One region of the Pseudomonas sp. Pme6b genome, then DNA from elsewhere that is predicted to be linked to it. Evidence: riboswitches for the same ligand, from Rfam matches in the RefSeq annotation. Region 1 holds a riboswitch; each other region holds the start of a gene.
What was found. Region 1 has a riboswitch for cobalamin ahead of cobO (cob(I)yrinic acid a,c-diamide adenosyltransferase). Riboswitches for the same ligand answer to the same signal wherever they lie in the genome.

Region 1 (6,003 bases):
CACGCCTGACTCCGGTTTTGATTGCAGCGGTCTTATAGGTTATGTCTATCGTGATGCCGCGGGCATTTCCCTGCCGCGTTCCACGCGCGAGATGATCGTGATGGGTGCGCCGAATATCCGTCGCGAGCAATTGCAGTCAGGAGATCTGGTGTTCTTCGCCACCTCGGGCGGCTCGCAGGTGTCCCACGCGGGCATCTACGTCGGCGAAGGCCGCTTCGTACATGCCCCGGCCAGCGGCGGCACGGTCAAGCTCGACAGCCTCGACAAGCCTTACTGGCAGAAAGCCTACCTCAACGCCAAGCGCGTCATTCAGCCGTCCAGTCTGGCGCAGATTCGGCCATAGCGCGTCGCCTGCTCGCGGTCTGACCAGAAATTATCGTGCGACGCTCCGCGTCGCATGCCTTTCCGGACGCTCTGCGTTCTCTTGCGACGCAGAGCGTCGAGACCTGCATTCCCACGCTGGAGCGTGCGGAACGATAACTCGACTACCGTACTGCGCTCTGCGTCGACATGCCTTTCCAGGCGTGCGGAACGATCATCGCAACTATCGTGCGACGCAGAGCGTCGAGAACTGCATTACCACGCTGGAGCGTGCGGAACGATAACTCAACTAACGTACGACGCTCTGCGTCAACCCTCTACGCTCGGCGTTATTGAGCTGCCTTGGCCGAGGTCACGCGCCAGATTTTGTTGCCGACATCGTCTGCCACCAGCAAGCCGCCGCGCTGATCATTGACCACGCCAACCGGGCGGCCCATAGGCTTTTTCGTCTTTGTTGAGGAAACCGGTCAGCACATCGACTGGAGCGCCGTTGGGCTTGCCGCCGCTGAAGGGCACGAACACCACTTTATAGCCGCTGTGCGGTTTGCGGTTCCATGAGCCGTGCTGGCCAATGAACAGGCCTTCGTTGAACGGCGCCGCCAGCGTCTTGCCATCGGCGAATACCAACCCTAACGAGGCCGTATGCGGGCCGACTGCGTAATCCGGTGCGATGGCCTTGGCGACCAGTGCCGGGTTCTGCGGTTTGACGCGCTCGTCGACATGCTGGCCGTAGTAGCTGTAGGGCCAGCCGTAGAAAGCGCCATCCTGCACCGAGGTCACGTAGTCTGGCACCAGGTCGCTGCCGATTTCGTCACGCTCGTTGACCGCCGTCCACAGCTTGCCGGTTTTGGGTTCCCAGTCCATGCCGTTGGGGTTGCGAAGGCCCGAGGCGAAAATGCGGTGGTTGCCGGTGGCAGCGTCCACTTCCCAGATGGCTGCACGACCTTCTTCCTTGTCCATGCCGTTCTCGGCCACGTTGCTGTTGGAGCCCACTGTGACGTACAGCTTGCTGCCATCCTTGCTGGCAATGACGTTTTTGGTCCAGTGGTGGTTGAGCGTGCCGCCCGGCAGATCGACCACTTTGGTCGGCTGCGCGCTGATCGAGGTCTGGCCCGCTTCATACGGGAAGCTGATCAGGCGGTCGGTGTCGGCGACATAGAGCTTGTTGCCCACTAGCGTCATGCCAAACGGCGAATTGAGGTTTTGCAGGAACACGGTGCGGGTCTCTGCGACGCCGTCCTTGTCCACGTCGCGCAGCAGAGTAATGCGGTTGGCGCTTGGCACGCCCGCACCGGCGCGGCCCATGACTTTTTCCATTACCCAGCCGCGAATACCTTTGGAATCATCCGGTTTGGCCGGGGAATTGGTTTCCGCCACCAGCACGTCGCCATTGGGCAATACATACAGCCAGCGCGGGTGGTCCAGGTTTTCGGCGAACGCTGCCACCTGTGTGCCCGGCGCGGCGACCGGTTTTGCGCCTTTTTCCCAGCCTACGGCAGGGGCGATGTTGACGGTCGGGATCAGCGTCTTGTTAGGCTCCGGCAGTTTGGGCGATGGGCCTGTTCCATCCGAGACTTGCAGGGTCGAAGACTCGCCGCAGGCAGCGAGGCCACCGGCAACCAGAAGCAACACTGCGTAGTGGAGTCTGAGTCTGAACATGGTGAATCTCCATAAACAAGGGCGTGGTCCGATAATTGATAGAGGCACTGCGAACCGTCTGGGTTCAATCACGTTTCACAGCGTCGGTGTCGATTGACGCTCCCAGCCCAACCCTCTACCCTTCGCGGTTTGTTTCAGGTGCTCTGCAATCCTTGATTGGCAGGGTGAAACAGGGAAGCCGGTGTGGATCAATCGATCCGATCCCGGCGCTGCCCCCGCAACGGTAAATGAGTCAAGGCTGTGCCTGACGCCACTGTGTTTCGACATGGGAAGGCGCGCAGCCGGGGTAACCCGCTCATGAGCCCGGAGACCGGCCTGAACCACTCAATGGCATCACGGAGGGTGATGCTCTGTGCAGGCCGTTGCCGTGCTGTCCAGTGCTGTCCTTCCGTCTGTTGTCGACTGCCACGAGCGGAGAACCCGGATGAACGAATCCCCCGAACGCGACGAACGCCATCTGGCGCGCATGCTGCGCAAGAAAGCCGTGATGGACGAGCGCATTGCCAGCTCACCCAACGAGTGCGGCCTGCTGCTGGTCTTGACCGGCAACGGCAAAGGCAAGAGCAGCTCGGCATTCGGCATGCTTGCCAGGGCCATGGGCCACGACATGCAGTGCGGCGTGGTGCAGTTCATCAAGGGCCGCAACAGCACTGGCGAAGAAATGTTTTTCCGCCGTTTCCCCGAGCAGGTGCGCTATCACGTGATGGGCGAGGGCTTCACCTGGGAAACCCAGGATCGCCAGCGTGACATTGCCGCTGCCGAAGCCGCCTGGGCCGTGTCTCGGGAAATGCTTCGCGACCCGGCCATTGGTCTGGTGGTGCTCGACGAACTGAACATTGCCCTCAAGCATGGTTACCTCGACCTTGAACAAGTGCTGAGTGACCTGCAGGCCCGCCCACCTATGCAGCATGTGCTGGTGACCGGCCGCGGTGCCAAACCCGAATTGATCGACCTGGCTGATACGGTTTCCGATATCGGCGTGGTCAAGCACGCGTTTCAGGCCGGTATCCGGGCGCAGAAAGGTATCGAGCTGTGAATAATCCTTTATTGGGCGCACTGCAATGAGAGCACTGCAATGAGAGCTCCGCGCGATTGCCCGGCGGTTTTGATCGCCGCGCCTGCCTCCGGGCAAGGTAAGACTACCGTCACCGCGGCACTGGCACGTTTGCACCGCAACCAGGGCCGCAAGGTCCGGGTGTTCAAGTGCGGGCCGGATTTTCTCGACCCGATGATTCTTGAGCGGGCCAGCGGCGCACCGGTCTACCAGCTGGACATGTGGATGGTCGGTGCCGACGAAAGCCGTCGCCTGTTGTGGGAAGCCGCAGATGAGGCAGACCTGATCCTGATCGAAGGCGTCATGGGGTTGTTCGACGGCACACCGTCCAGCGCTGATCTGGCCCGCCACTTTGGCGTACCGGTGTTGGGGGTGATCGACGGCACGGCTATGGCGCAGACGTTTGGCGCGCTGGCGCTCGGGCTGGCGCGTTATCAGCCGGATCTGCCGTTTGCCGGCGTGCTGGCCAATCGGGTTGGCACGGTACGCCACGCGCAGTTGCTGGAAAACAGTCTGACCGAAGGCCTGCGCTGGTATGGCGCACTGTCCCGGGAAGTCGGTTTCGAATTGCCCAGCCGCCATCTGGGGCTGGTCCAGGCCAGCGAACTCAATGATCTGGATGTGCGGCTGGACATGGCTGCCGCCGCGCTGGCCAGCACCTGCGAAGTGGCCTTGCCGCCAGCCGTAACCTTTACCGCGCCCGACCCGGTTCAGGTCGAGCCGTTGCTCAGCGGTGTGCGCATCGCCATTGCCCGCGACGAGGCCTTTGCCTTTCTGTACGGCGCAAGCCTGGACCTGCTGCGAAACATGGGCGCAGAGCTGAGTTTCTTCTCGCCGATCCATGACCGCGAGCTGCCCGACGCCGACAGCCTGTACCTGCCGGGTGGCTACCCGGAGTTGCACCACGTTGCTTTGGCGGAAAACCTGACGATGCAGGCATCGATCAGGGCGCACCATATCGCTGGCAAGCCGATTCTGGCCGAGTGCGGCGGCATGCTTTATTTACTCGAAGCCCTGAGCGATGTGGAGGGCGTGCGCGCCGAACTGGTCGGCTTGCTGTCCGGTGAGGCGGTCATGCAGAAGCGTCTGGCGGCGCTGGCCTTGCAAGCGGTTGAATTGCCCGAGGGCACGCTGCACGGTCACACGTATCACCATTCGCTGACCAGCACCGAGTTGCAGCCGATTGCCCGTGGCGTCAGCCCCAACGGCGGGCGTGGCGCAGAGGCAGTCTACCGCCTGGGTCGTCTGACCGCGTCCTACGTGCATTTCTATTTCCCTTCCTGCCCTCAGGCGATTGCGGCGCTGTTCAAACCATGACCGAACAAGCGTTCAGCCCTGAAGAGCGGGCTGCGGTGTACCGGGCCATCGCCGAGCGTCGCGACATGCGCCACTTCGTCGGCGGCACGGTGGCGCCCGAGTTGCTGGCGCGCTTGCTGGAAGCCGCACACCAGGCACCCAGTGTCGGGCTGATGCAGCCGTGGCGCTTCATTCGCATCAGCGATCCGGCGTTGCGCGGAAAAATGCAGGCGCATGTAGAAGAAGAACGTATCCGCACTGCCCAGGCGTTGGGCGAGCGCACCGACGAGTTCATGAAGCTCAAGGTCGAAGGCATCAACGACTGCGCAGAAGTGCTGGTCGCCGCGCTGATGGAAGGGCGTGAGCAACACATTTTCGGGCGTCGCACCTTGCCCGAAATGGACATGGCATCGCTGTCCTGCGCGATCCAGAACCTGTGGCTGGCATCGCGTGCAGAAGGCCTGGGCATGGGCTGGGTGTCGCTGTTCGACCCCGAGGCATTGGCCGAACTGCTGGGCATGCCTGACGGCGCGAAGCCGCTGGCGATCATTTGCCTGGGGCCGGTCAAGGAGTTCTATCCTGCGCCAATGCTGGTGATGGAAGGCTGGGCGCAGGCGCGTCCGCTGCACGAGCTGCTGTACGAGAATCAATGGGGAGTGAGTCAATGAGTGTGGCGCTGTTGAGCGTCGCCGGTGTGGCGCTGGACGCGTTGCTCGGTGAACCAAAACGATGGCATCCGCTGGTGGCGTTCGGGCGTTTTGCCAGCCGTGTCGAGCAGCGTTTCAATAGCGGTGGCCGTGGCTGGCGCAGTCATGGCGTTACCGCCTGGGTTATCACCGTAGTGCCGTTGACGCTGCTGGCCACGCTACTGAGCTGGTTGCCCGGTATTGGCTGGCTGGTCGAGATTCTGGCGCTGTATGGCGCGCTGGGCATGCGCAGCCTGGGCGAACATGTTCAGCCGGTGGCGCAAGCGTTGCGCAGTGACGATCTGGTCGAGGCACGCCAGCGGGTCGGTTATCTGGTCAGTCGCCAGACCAGCGAACTGGATGCCACCGAAGTGGCTCGCGCGGCTACCGAATCAGTGCTGGAGAACGGCAGTGATGCGGTGTTCGCCGCGCTGTTCTGGTTTGTCGTGGCCGGTGCGCCCGGCGTGGTGCTGTACCGGCTGAGCAACACGCTGGACGCCATGTGGGGCTACCGCAACGAGCGCTTCGAGCGTTTCGGCTGGGCTGCGGCGAAGATCGACGATCTGCTCAACTACCTTCCTGCACGCCTTGTGGCATTGACTTACGCCTTGCTGGGCAAGACCCGGCTGGCGCTGCGCTGCTGGCGTAAGCAGGCCCCGGCCTGGGACAGTCCGAATGCAGGTCCGGTGATGGCCGCTGGCGCGGGTGCGCTGGGTGTCGAACTGGGTGGGGCGGCGATCTATCACGGCGAGCTGCATCAGCGTCCGCAATTGGGTGAAGGTGCACCTGCCGATGCAGACTCCATTGATCGCGGCTGGCAACTGGTGCAGCGCGGCGTCTGGTTGTGGTTGCTGGTCATATGCGTGGTAGCTGAATTCTATGCTTGAGCACGGCGGTCGGTTGCGCGCCGCAGCGCAGCATTACGGTATCGAACTGGCTGACTGGCTGGACCTGTCCACGGGCATCGCGCCCTGGTCGTGGCCCATC
Region 2 (6,003 bases), 890 kb from region 1:
CGGCCAGCAGCGCCAGGCTGGAGTCTCCGCTACAGAGAATCACCAGCTCGGCCGGGGTCTGGCCCAGATCGGCAATGCTGTCGTCGGGTACGAAACCGCCGGGCTGGGTTCTCAGTAAATGCATGGGGTCAGCCGACAACTGCAGCGTTGAGCTGCGCTTGCAGGGCCACGGCATCCAGCTCCTGACCAATCAGCACCAGATGCGTGGCACGCTCTTCGTCGGCGCGCCAGGCGCGGTCGAAGTGCTTGGCGAAACGCGTACCCACACCCTGGATCAGCAGGCGCATCGGCTTGCCGGGAATGGCCGCGAAGCCCTTCACGCGCAGAATGCCGTGCTGCACGACCAGTTGATTCAGTGCGTCGAGCAACAACTTTTCATCGGCCTGAGGCAATTTCAGGGAAATCGAATCGAAAGCATCGTGATCGTGGTCATCATGATCGTCATTGTCGTGATGATCATGGTGGGTCTTGCGACCATCGATGTGCAGCTCGGACTCGGCGCCAACACCCAGCAGTACGCTGATCGGCAGACGACCGCTGCTGGCTTCAATCACCTTGACGGCTGGCGGCAGTTCTTCGGCAACTTCGGCACGCACCGCTGCCAGACCTTCGGCGTCGATCATGTCGGCCTTGTTGAGGATCACCAGATCGGCGCTGGCCAGTTGATCAGCGAACAGCTCGTGCAGAGGCGACTCATGGTCCAGATTCGGGTCGAGTTTGCGCTGCGCATCGACCTGATCGGGGAACGCAGCAAACGTACCGGCCAATACCGCAGGGCTGTCGACGACAGTGATCACCGCATCGACCGTGCAGGCGTTGCGAATTTCCGGCCACTGAAAAGCCTGAACCAGCGGCTTGGGCAATGCCAGCCCCGAGGTTTCGATCAGGATGTGGTCCAGATCGCCACGGCGAGCGACCAGCTCGCGCATGACCGGGAAGAACTCTTCCTGCACCGTGCAGCACAGGCAGCCGTTGGCCAGCTCATATACCCGGCCGTTGGCCTCTTCTTCGGTGCAACCGATGGTGCACTGCTTAAGGATTTCTCCGTCGATGCCCAGTTCACCGAATTCATTGACGATGACCGCGATGCGCCGCCCTTCGGCGTTATCGAGCATGTGCCGCAGCAGGGTGGTTTTGCCCGAGCCGAGGAAGCCGGTGACGATGGTGACGGGAAGCTTGGCCAGTGTTTTCATCAGGTGCCCTTTGGCAATGCGGCGGGCAAACAGGACGAGAACCGCATGCCTGGCACACGGATCGGATCGCCACCGGATCACCCCGCCCGGTTGTAGTGAGAATTCGCAGGCCTTTTGGTCAGCCCGGTTCGAGGCAGGTCTCCTGGCTCACGGCGGCATGTGGCAGGCAATCAAGACCGTGCCGACACGCATTCATCGCGCCTTCCCGCCGTAGCAGTGGCTGTGCAATGAACCTCACCGTTTACAGTTGCGGGGGCAGCTGCGGCGTGTACCGCATTCCCGTCTTAGCTCCATGTGTAACGCTTTACGCATGGAGAACCTCGAACCGGCAAGGCTACGCAGTGACCGCAGACAGGTCAATCGTTCAGATTGACGATTCCCCGCCGCCCATGCTCTCCTGTACGCCTTGTTTCGGGTGCCCCTCACGGGGTGAAACGGGAAACCGGTGCGCTCACGCTGTCGAGCAAGTCCGGTGCTGCCCCCGCAACGGTAAGCGAGAGAAGGTCTTATCCACTGTGCCACGGCATGGGAAGGTGACCTTGCAGGCCTTGAACGCGCGACGTTTGAGCCCCTCGCGAGCCCGGAGACCGGCCCGACATCGTTGAATGACAAACCCGCGGTGGGCGGGCGCAGTTGAAACCTTCGGCGTCTGCCGGCAGGTTCCTTTGCGCGTGGCCCGCTTGCCAATCACCAAGAGGGATCGCCATGTCGACCATCAGCAGCAGCCACGCCGCCACTACCAGCTCCACACGCACTCAACGCCTGACAGCCGCCATCAGCGCTGCGCTGCTGGGTGCATGTCTGGTGTACTTCGCCGGTTTCTCGCACATCGCGGCCGTACACAACGCCGCACACGATACACGTCACAGCGCTGCCTTTCCTTGCCATTAAGGACTCCACAATGTTCAAGCGAATCGCACAAACTGCCGGGTTCACGGGCCTGCTTGCGGCCCTGCTGCTGACCGTGCTGCAAAGCTTCTGGGTGGTGCCACTGATCCAGCAGGCCGAAACTTACGAAAACGCATCTGCCGAACAGGTCCATGAGCATGCTGACGGCGCGACTGCCGAACACAGTCATGCGCATGAAGAAGCTGCCTGGGAACCTGAAAACGGCTGGCAGCGCGTGCTGTCCACCACGGGCGGCAACCTGGTGGTCGCAGTAGGCTTCGCCCTGATGCTTGCCGGGCTTTACACCCTGCGTGCGCCGGGCCGCACGGTGCAAGGCGTATGGTGGGGGCTGGCCGGTTTCGCGGTTTTTGTGCTGGCACCCACGCTTGGCCTGCCACCTGAATTGCCCGGCACAGCTGCCGCCGAACTGAGTCAGCGTCAGGCCTGGTGGATAGGTACGGCCGCATCGACTGCCGCCGGGCTGGCCTTGCTGGTATTTGGTCAGAACTGGCTGCTAAAAGTGCTGGGCGTGGCGATTCTGGTCGTTCCTCACGTGATCGGCGCACCACAGCCGCTGGTCCATCAGAGCATGGCACCCAAAGCTCTGGAATCGCAATTCATGATCGCCTCGCTATTGACCAACGCGTTGTTCTGGGTCGCGATGGGGCTGATCAGTGCCTGGCTGTTCCGCAGAAACGATGCCGACCTGCATCAGGCCTGATTCACCGACCGTTCAGCCCGGCGCGTCACTGGTGGCCGGGCTGGGTTGTCGGCGCGGTTGCTCCGCAGCGACGTTGCGCGAGCTGATCGAGAACAGCCTTCGCGTGATCGACCTGGAGATTGCCAGCGTCACTGCGCTGGCATGTATCGACCTGAAAGACCAGGAACCGGGCCTGCTTGAACTGGCCGCGCAACTGGCAGTGCCGCTGGTGTTCTTCAACGCAGCGCAATTGGTTGCGTGGGAGCTGCACCTCACCCATCGTTCTGCGCAGGTCTTCCAGACCACGGGCTGTCACGGTGTCGCCGAAGGTTCGGCACTGGCGCTGGCCGCGCAACTGGGAGACGGCACCGCCACCCTGCTGATCGAACGGCAAAAAAGCGCCAACGCCACATTTGCCTTGGCAATCAGCCCTGCACACAGCGGATAATCTCCCCGCGCTCATCCACTCCGGAGAATTCATTGACTGTCTATTTCATCGGTGCCGGCCCTGGCGATCCCGAGCTGATCACCGTCAAGGGGCAACGCCTGATTCGCACATGCCCAGTCATTATCTATGCAGGCTCACTGATGCCGCTCGCCGTGCTGGAGGGCCATCAGGCCGTGCAGGTGACCAACAGCGCCGAGCTGCATCTGGAGCAGATCATTGAGCTGATAAAGACCGCGCATGCGCAGGGCCAGGACGTTGCTCGTGTGCATTCCGGCGACCCGAGCCTGTATGGCGCCATCGGCGAGCAGATCCGCCATCTGCGGGAACTGGGTATTCCATTCGAAATCATTCCCGGCGTCACCGCGACCGCTGCCTGCGCTGCGCTGCTGGGCGTCGAGCTGACCCTGCCGGATGTGTCGCAAAGCGTGATTCTGACTCGCTATGCCGACAAGACCTCAATGCCCAGCGGCGAGGAGCTGGCCAGTCTGGCCAGTCACCGGGCAACCATGGCGATTCATCTGGGTGTAAACAACCTGCAGCGGATTGTCGACGAGCTTGTTCCACATTACGGAGCCGATTGCCCGATTGCCGTGGTGCACCGCGCCAGTTGGCCGGATCAGGACTGGGCAGTTGGCACACTGGCGGACATTCACGACAAAGTGCAGGCCAAAGGCTTTCGTCGCACTGCATTGATTCTGGTCGGACGTGTGCTTGCCGACGACACGTTCAGCGACTCCTCGCTGTACCGCGCCGGGCATGCACACCTGTTCAGACCGAGCTGATATTGGCGAAGGCGGTACTCCCGGCGCTGAACACAGCGGATCACCCCCGGTCGCTGCGACCAGTCGATGCGAAGCATCTCCCCGTCAGGCAGCCGCCTCGTACAACTTCGGTGCAACCACTTCGCCACTTTCCAGGCTCTTGCGCAGAATGTCGGCCTGCAATGCAGCCGCTTTCATGGCGCTCTCCTTGATATAGCCATAACCACGAATTCGCTCCGGCAGACGTGCCAGGTTCAAGGCGGTATGGCGATTCTGTGCTTGCAGGTGCTGAAGAATCAGTTCGATGTCACGCACGTAACCGTCAATCAGCTCCCTCTCCTGTTTGCGCTCAAGGCTGTGGCCGAAAGGATCAAGCGCTGTGCCACGGAGGAATTTGAATTTCGCCAATACATTGAAGGCGCGCAGCATCCAGGGGCCGAAACTGCGTTTGCGCGGCAGGCCGTTGTGCGGATCGCGTTTTGCCAACCATGACGGGGCCAAGTGGAATTCCAGCCGATAATCGCCTTCAAACTGCGCTTCCAGCTGGCGGGTAAACTCGCCGTTGCTGTACAGCCGTGCCACTTCGTATTCATCCTTATAGGCCAGCAATTTGAAATAGTTGAACGCAACCGCTTCAGAGAGCATCGGCTGCTGACCGGGAAACACGCGTGATTCGGTATCGCGCACACGTTGCAGCAACTCCACATAGCGCTTGGCATAGGCGCCGTTCTGATACGCCTTCAAGGTTTCGACATTGCTCTGAATACGCTGATCAAGGTCCATTGGCTGCTGCGGCTCGCTGACCTTCTGCTGCGGATTGACGAAGGCTTCGACCGCCGCAGGATCATGGGCGGTACGACGGCCCCAGAGAAACGCCTGCTGATTGAGATTGACCGCCACCCCGTTGAGTTCGATCGCCTTTTCGATGGCCGCCGAGGTCAGCGGAATCAGGCCCAGCTGAAACGCGTAACCGAGCATGAACAGGTTGCTGGCGATGCTGTCGCCCATCAGCCGGGTGGCCAGCGATGTGGCTTCGACGAAGTGGGTCTTCGCAGCGCCGACCGACTCGATGATAGTCTGCTTCATGGCCTCGGCCGGAAACACGGCATCCGGGTTGCGCGTAAACTCGGCAGTCGGCGTTTGCTGGCTGTTGACCACCGCGTGGGAAATCTTGCTGTCGAGCTTGGCAATCGCATCCGGCCCGGCCGCTACCAGCAGGTCACACCCCAGCAACAGATGCGCCTCCCCAGCCGCGATACGCACCGCGAACAAATCCTGCTGACGCGCTGCAATACGGATGTGGCTGACCACCGGGCCGAATTTCTGTGCCAACCCGGCCTGATCGAGCACGCTGCAACCCTTGCCTTCCAGATTCGCGGCATAACCCAGCATCGCACCGACGGTGGTTACGCCTGTTCCGCCAACCCCCGGCAACAAAATATTGAACGGTCGCTCCAGCGACGGCAGTACAGGTTCGGGCAAGCGAGCGAACGCCTCGACTTGCTTGGGCAATGCCGGCTTACGCAGCTTGCCGCCATGCACGGTGACGAAGCTTGGGCAGAAACCTTCTACGCAGCTGAAATCCTTGTTACAAGCGTTCTGATCGATTTCGCGCTTGCGGCCCTGAGCCGTTTCCTTGGGCAGCACAGACAGGCAACCGGATTTAACCCCACAGTCGCCGCAGCCTTCACATACAGCCGGATTGATCAACGCACGCTTTTCCAGATCCGGCATGGTGCCGCGTTTGCGACGGCGGCGCTTTTCAGTCGCGCAGGTCTGATCGTAGATGATCACCGATACGCCTTTGAACTCACGCAGCTCGCGCTGCACGCTGTCCAGATCACGCCGATGATGAAAGGTAGTAATCGGCGCGAAATTCTGTCGACTCGGGTACTTGTCCGGCTCGTCGGAGACCAGCGCAATACGCTGCACGCCCTCGTTGAACACCTGGCGGCTCAGTTGATCGACGCGCAGTATTCCGTCGATTGGCTGGCCACCGGTCATGGCAACAGC
Region 3 (6,003 bases), 790 kb from region 1:
AGCCGCTTCATCCCCGGCCATTACCAGCCGGCTACGCTGATTGATCTGGCCTTGTCGCGCGGGATCGACAGCCATCGCCTGCTCAAAGGCACAGGCCTGTTCTACGAAGACATCGTTGCGGGCAAGACGCGGCTCAGTGCGCAGCAATTCTTCGTTCTGATCGGTAACGCGCAACGCCAGATGGAAGCCGACGACACCAGTTTCCTGTTCGGCCAGCGACTGTTTCCCGGCCATTACGGCGCCGCAAGCCATGCGCTGCGTCATGCGCAAAACCTGCATCAGGCGCTGGAAATCCTGATCCACCAGCATGCGCTGCTCAGCCCGCTGCTGACGCCGCGTCTGGAGCTGGATGAGCATTTTGCCTACCTTTACTGGCTGGACAGTTGCGGCGCTGGCGAATGAACTGCCCCCCAAAAGTTGGACGGTTTTAGCTTGCCGCCTGAGCCCTGTATTTTACGGGGCTTTGGCCGTTGAGCTTCAGCTTGATGCGGTCATGGTTGTAGTAGTGGATGTACTCATCCAGACCTGCTTTCAACTCATCGATGCTTTCAAACTGTTTCAGGTAGAAAAACTCGGATTTCAGTGTACCGAAAAAGCTTTCCATTGCCGCATTGTCCAGGCAGTTGCCCTTACGGGACATGCTTTGTTTGACGCCTCGTACCGATAGCTTATGGCGATACTGCGCGTGTTGATACTGCCAGCCCTGGTCCGAGTGCATCACAAGCTTCGGCTCGTCCTGCAACTGCTGAAGCGCCTTGTCCAGCATGCTGGTGACCAGCTCAAAGCTCGGCCTTGTCGACACTTCATACGCCACGATTTCACCGTTGTACAAGTCCATCACGGGTGAGAGATACAGCTTTCGATTGCCTACCTTGAACTCAGTCACATCGGTCACCCACTTCTGGTTCGGGCGTTGCGCGCTGAAATTGCGCTCCAGCAAATTCGGCGCAATGGTTCCGATTACGCCCTTATAGGAGCGGTATTTTTTGGGGCGCACCACTGATCGCAGGCCCAGTTCTGCCATCAGTCGTTCTACAACCTTCTTGTTGACCAAAATACCTGCAGTGCGAATGACCGCCGTGATACGCCGAGCGCCATAAAGGCCTTTCTCCTCGTGGTAAATGCTTTCGACTAACTGTTTCAAAGCAGCATAGGGATCGGGTCTGGATTGCACCTGAACCTGATAGTAAAACGTGCTGCGTGCCAAGCCCGCCAGCCTCAGCAGAGCGCAAAGCGGGAACCGGCCCCTCAGTTGCTTGATGCTCAGGGCTTTTTCGGTTGCCGTCGTTTCTGCTCCTTCAGCTCTTCCAACTTTTTTAGGTAAGCGTTCTCCATGCGCAGATATTCAAGCTCGCTCATCAACTGGTCGCGCGTCTTCTGCGTATCGTCGGCGGTTACTGGTTTGGCGGGATAAGGCTTCTTTGGCATGGCGACAGGCTTTCTTCTGGCAGGAACATACGGGGCTGTACCGCTACTGTAATGCCGCTTTTCCCAAATGACTATTTGGCCGGGATCCCCGATACCAAAATGCGCAGCGGCCTGACGGAGCGATAGCTTGTGTTCACGCCTGTGCTCAAGCACTGAGCGCTTGAAAGCTTCGCTGTATCGAAGACCAGGCTTGCGATGGCCGGTGTGACCATGACTCTTGTAGTTAGCGACCCAGCGTCGAAGCAGGCTGAAATCGATCGAGAACTGGCGGGCTACCATACGAAAGCCCATGTTGTCTTCAAGATACGCTTTGACGACAGTGAGCTTGAACTGCTCTGAATACTTACCCATTTGAACACCCCCGTGAGGTCGGATTGGTGTCCAACTTCTTGGGGGCAGTTCACTGGAGCGTGAGGAACGAGAGGTGTCTGGCAGAAACTCCGCAGATTATCGTGCCGACGCTCCGCGTCGACATGCAGCTCTGGACGCTCTGCGTCCTCTTTAGAGCATGCGGTGCGGCGCAGATTTGTGCCGTGGAGCGTCACTCAAGGCATCACCACACTGGAGCATGAGGAACGATAGGTGTCTGGCAGAAACTCCGCGTCCGGCCCTGAATCGCTCAGTCGCTGTACAGCGCCTGAGCGCGACGCAGGCGCATGCGGCTGCCGTTGAGGTGCAGGTACATCGCCGAGCGCGCTGCGTCGACGTTGCCTTCGGCGATGGCGTTGTAGATTTGCCGATGTTCGGTGTTGATTCCGGCCAGGTAGGCGTTGCGATCGCTCTGCCCTGTGTAGGCCGAGTTCATCCGCGTGCGGGGAATCAGCTTGGTGCCCAGATGTTTCATGATATCGATCAGGTACGCATTGCCAGACGCCTTGGCGATCTTGAGGTGAAATTGAAAATCGGCATTGATGGTGGTTCCGGATTTCTGCGGGCCTTCGAGCAGCGCATCGAACGCCCGCTTGAGCTCAAGCAACGCTTCAGGGCTGCGTCGCTGCGCAGCCAGCCCTGCTGCCTCGACTTCCAGGCTCAAGCGAAACTCCAGCAGGTTCAGCACATCGGACAAGGTGGCGATGGTCGCAGGCCCTACCGAAAAACCTTCAGGCGGTGGCATGTCTAGAACAAAGGTGCCGACACCATGCCGGGTTTCCACCAGCCCGGCGGCCTGCATCCGCGACAGCGCATCGCGCACCACCGTGCGGCTGACACCCTCGGCTTCCATGATGTGGATCTCGGAAGGCAATTTCTCGCCGCGCACCAGCACACCGTCACGCATGCGCTGGGCGAAGCGGTCGACAAGGGTTTCTGCCAGGCGTCGATGGTTCTTTTGCGAGGAAAGCGCGTTGTCCGACATTGCAGCCTCAGTTCTGTCCGATACGCGAGTATAGGCTGCGATCACCACACAAAACACGCCTTGAGTACGGTTATACTCAGCCACCCGACACGGACCCGATCACCCGCCATGGAACAACCTTCCACATCAAAAGGCCGTCGCTCCAGTCTGACTCAGCAACTGGTCGCCGAGTTTTCGCGCAGAATTCGCGAAGGCGAGATCCAGAGCGGTGAAAAGCTTCCTACCGAACAGGTGATCATCCGTGAAACCGGGGTCAGCCGCACCGTGGTTCGTGAAGCGATGTCGCGCCTGCAAGCCGAAGGTCTGGTCGAAACCCGGCATGGCATCGGCACCTTCGTAGTCGATGCCGCGCAGCCAGGGCATTTCCAGCAGATTGAATCGCCAATCGGTACATCCGGCGACGCGGTATCCATCATCGAGCTGCGCCTGAGCATCGAGCCGGAATCCGCCGCGCTCGCGGCTCAACGCCGCACGCCCGAACAACTGGATGCCATCCGTCAGGCACTCGATGAGCTGCATCGCTGTGCGCGCCTGGGGCACGACACCATGAAGGCCGATTTCGAGTTTCACCGGCAGATATCACTGTGCACAGCCAATAGCTTCTTTACCGACGTGATGAGCCAGCTCGGCAGCAGCATCCTGCCCCGCACCCGCAGCGGCTTCGGCAATATCACGTCGTTGCACGCAGAGGACGACCCAGGCATCCAGCAACGCGAACAGGAGACCATCTTCGACGCCATTGTCCATCAGGATCGGGATGCCGCCCGAGCCGCGATGCGTCTGCATCTGATCAACAGTCTGCTGCGCCTGCGCGCAAAGGATTAGCCACTAAAACGCTTATCGTTTACCATGCCGCCCGTCGGTTTCCGAGAGGAACTAACAGGGAATTCGCACGCTTTGTCTGCACAAGGCCAAAACGAAACTGCCCCCGCAACTGTAGGCATCGAGCCTGCTCCATGACTGCCACTGGATTCAGCTCCGGGAAGGCCGGAGCCTGGCGATGACATGCCAGTCAGGAGACCTGCCGACCTGCTTCAATCCACTAACCGGCGGGGTGTCCGGGAAGGACATCCGCACGCGGCAGCATTTCCCGTCGTGCCCGGTCATTTGCCGGGGATGTGTTTCCTGATGTGCATTGCGCCTTGGCACCTGCTCCAACGGAGACCGCATTTCATGTCGCTGCCCCGCCTTGCCGTACTTGCCGCCAGCCTGACGCTGTCCACCCTGACCCTCGCCGCGCCTACTCAGTATCCGCTGACCCTCGAAAACTGTGGTTCGACCCTGACGTTCGCACATGCGCCGACCAAGGCAGTGACCATTGGCCAGGCCGGTACTGAAATGCTCTACGAACTAGGCCTGGGCGACCGGCTGGTGGGCACTTCGCTGTGGTTCAACAACGTGTTACCACGCTTCAAGGCGCAGAACGACAAGGTAGAACGTCTGGCCGACAACGACCCAAGCTTTGAATCGGTGATTGGCAAACGTCCGGAACTGGTGGCGGTGCAGCTGGAGTGGATGGTCGGCAAACAGGGCGTGGTCGGCACACGCGAGCAGTTCCATGACCTGAAAATACCCACTTACATTCTGCCGTCCGATTGCGAAGGCAAAGACAATCTGGTCGGTGCCGACGGCACACGCCTGGAGCCGTTCCGCATCGAGACCATCTACAAGAGCATCGAGCAACTGGCGCAGATTTTCGACGTACAGGACCGCGGTGACACGCTGGTCGCCGACCTCAAGGCCCGCCTGAGCGCGGCGATTGCCAACGTCAAACAGAACAAGGCGAACGACGTCTCGGCGCTGTTCTGGTTTTCCAGTTCCGACCTCGCCAGCGACCCGTTCGTGGCAGGCCGCAAAGGCATCCCGGACTTCATGCTCAACAGCCTGGGCATGCGTAATATCGTCAAGTCCGACGAGGAATGGCCGACAGTGGGCTGGGAGACCATTGCCAAGGCCAACCCAAGCATTCTGGTGATTGCACGCATGGATCGCCGCCGCTTCCCGGCCGACGACTACCTGAAAAAGATCGAATTCCTCAAGAGCGACCCGGTGACGCGCAACATGGACGCAGTCAAGCATGACCGGATCGTGATCATCGACGCCGAAGGCATGCAGGCTGGCCTGCGCCTGTTTACCGGGTTCGAGGAACTTGCTGACGCCGCCAACCGTTTCAACGCTGCACAATGAGATTACAGGTAGCACTGGGCCATGTGCTCTGGGTCTCGGCAGTGCTGGTGCTGGCAATCATGGTCGGTGCAGCGATTGGCGAAACCTCGATCAGCCTGAAGGTGGTTTTTCAGGTGCTGGCCAACAAACTCTGGGCTGCCGGCTATGTGCTCGACCCTATCGACGAAGGCATCGTCTGGAACTACCGGCTGACCCGCGCCATTGTCGCGGCAGCCTGCGGGGCCGGGCTGGCGATCTGTGGCGTGGTGTTGCAATCCTTGTTGCGCAACCCGCTGGCAGACCCATATCTGCTGGGAATTTCCGCCGGAGCCTCGACCGGCGCGGTGCTGGTCGCCATTCTGGGCTTCGGCGCGGGGGCTATTTCGATGTCGGCAGGCGCTTTTGCCGGGGCCGTGGCGGCGTTTTCGCTGGTCGCCCTGCTGGCGCACTCGTCGCGAGGCACCACAGCAGCCGGGCAGATCATTCTGGCCGGAATCGCCGGTTCACAGCTGTTCAATGCCCTGACGTCGTTTCTGATCACCAAATCCGCCAGCTCCGAACAGGCACGCGGCATCATGTTCTGGCTGCTGGGCAACCTCAGCGGCGTACGCTGGCACTCGGTCTGGCTGGCAGTGCCGACGGTGCTGGTCGGTCTGCTGGTGTGCCTCTGGCACCGGCGAGCGCTGGACGCGTTCACTTTCGGCAGCGACTCGGCGGCGTCACTGGGGATTGCCGTGCGGCGCGTGCAGATCATCCTGATCGCGACCGCAGCCCTGGTCACCGCAGTGATGGTATCGATCGTCGGCTCCATCGGTTTTGTCGGGCTGGTGATCCCGCACGCGGTGCGTATGCTGATCGGTGTGCGCCACGCACGGCTGGTGCCGTTGAGTGCATTGAGCGGCGCGCTGTTTCTGATCGCTGCCGACATCCTCTCGCGCACGCTGATCAAGGGCCAGGCGCTGCCGATTGGCGTCATTACCGCACTGATCGGCGCACCGGTCTTCGCTTTGATTCTTATCCGGGGAAATAGCACGCGATGAACGCCTTTCCTCATC

Region 2: linked by a shared signal. The riboswitch ahead of AC4ANE_RS15865 (CbtB domain-containing protein) and the one ahead of cobO (cob(I)yrinic acid a,c-diamide adenosyltransferase) in region 1 are both predicted to bind cobalamin.
Region 3: linked by a shared signal. The riboswitch ahead of AC4ANE_RS16360 (ABC transporter substrate-binding protein) and the one ahead of cobO (cob(I)yrinic acid a,c-diamide adenosyltransferase) in region 1 are both predicted to bind cobalamin.

The regions. Positions count from the first base shown of each region.
Region 1 is NZ_CM176704.1:4,406,271-4,412,273, reverse strand. It holds gene AC4ANE_RS20005 (C40 family peptidase) at 1-343, shown strand, start outside; partial or broken gene AC4ANE_RS20000 (PQQ-dependent sugar dehydrogenase) at 651-1,980, opposite strand; cobalamin riboswitch at 2,100-2,313, shown strand; gene cobO (cob(I)yrinic acid a,c-diamide adenosyltransferase) at 2,405-3,016, shown strand; gene AC4ANE_RS19990 (cobyrinic acid a,c-diamide synthase CobB) at 3,056-4,351, shown strand; gene bluB (5,6-dimethylbenzimidazole synthase) at 4,348-4,998, shown strand; gene cbiB (adenosylcobinamide-phosphate synthase CbiB) at 4,995-5,903, shown strand; gene cobD (threonine-phosphate decarboxylase CobD) at 5,896-6,003, shown strand, end outside.
Region 2 is NZ_CM176704.1:3,516,831-3,522,833, forward strand. It holds gene cobN (cobaltochelatase subunit CobN) at 1-124, opposite strand, end outside; gene cobW (cobalamin biosynthesis protein CobW) at 129-1,193, opposite strand; cobalamin riboswitch at 1,309-1,531, opposite strand; cobalamin riboswitch at 1,590-1,803, shown strand; gene AC4ANE_RS15865 (CbtB domain-containing protein) at 1,899-2,084, shown strand; gene AC4ANE_RS15870 (CbtA family protein) at 2,095-2,802, shown strand; gene AC4ANE_RS15875 (cobalamin biosynthesis protein) at 2,780-3,229, shown strand; gene cobM (precorrin-4 C(11)-methyltransferase) at 3,262-4,011, shown strand; gene AC4ANE_RS15885 (indolepyruvate ferredoxin oxidoreductase family protein) at 4,096-6,003, opposite strand, start outside.
Region 3 is NZ_CM176704.1:3,616,720-3,622,722, forward strand. It holds partial or broken gene AC4ANE_RS16340 (AraC family transcriptional regulator ligand-binding domain-containing protein) at 1-399, shown strand, start outside; one part of gene AC4ANE_RS16345 (IS3 family transposase) at 428-1,320, opposite strand; one part of gene AC4ANE_RS16345 (IS3 family transposase) at 1,320-1,779, opposite strand; gene AC4ANE_RS16350 (FadR/GntR family transcriptional regulator) at 2,048-2,782, opposite strand; gene AC4ANE_RS16355 (FadR/GntR family transcriptional regulator) at 2,891-3,607, shown strand; cobalamin riboswitch at 3,626-3,825, shown strand; gene AC4ANE_RS16360 (ABC transporter substrate-binding protein) at 3,956-4,969, shown strand; gene AC4ANE_RS16365 (FecCD family ABC transporter permease) at 4,966-5,988, shown strand; gene AC4ANE_RS16370 (ABC transporter ATP-binding protein) at 5,985-6,003, shown strand, end outside.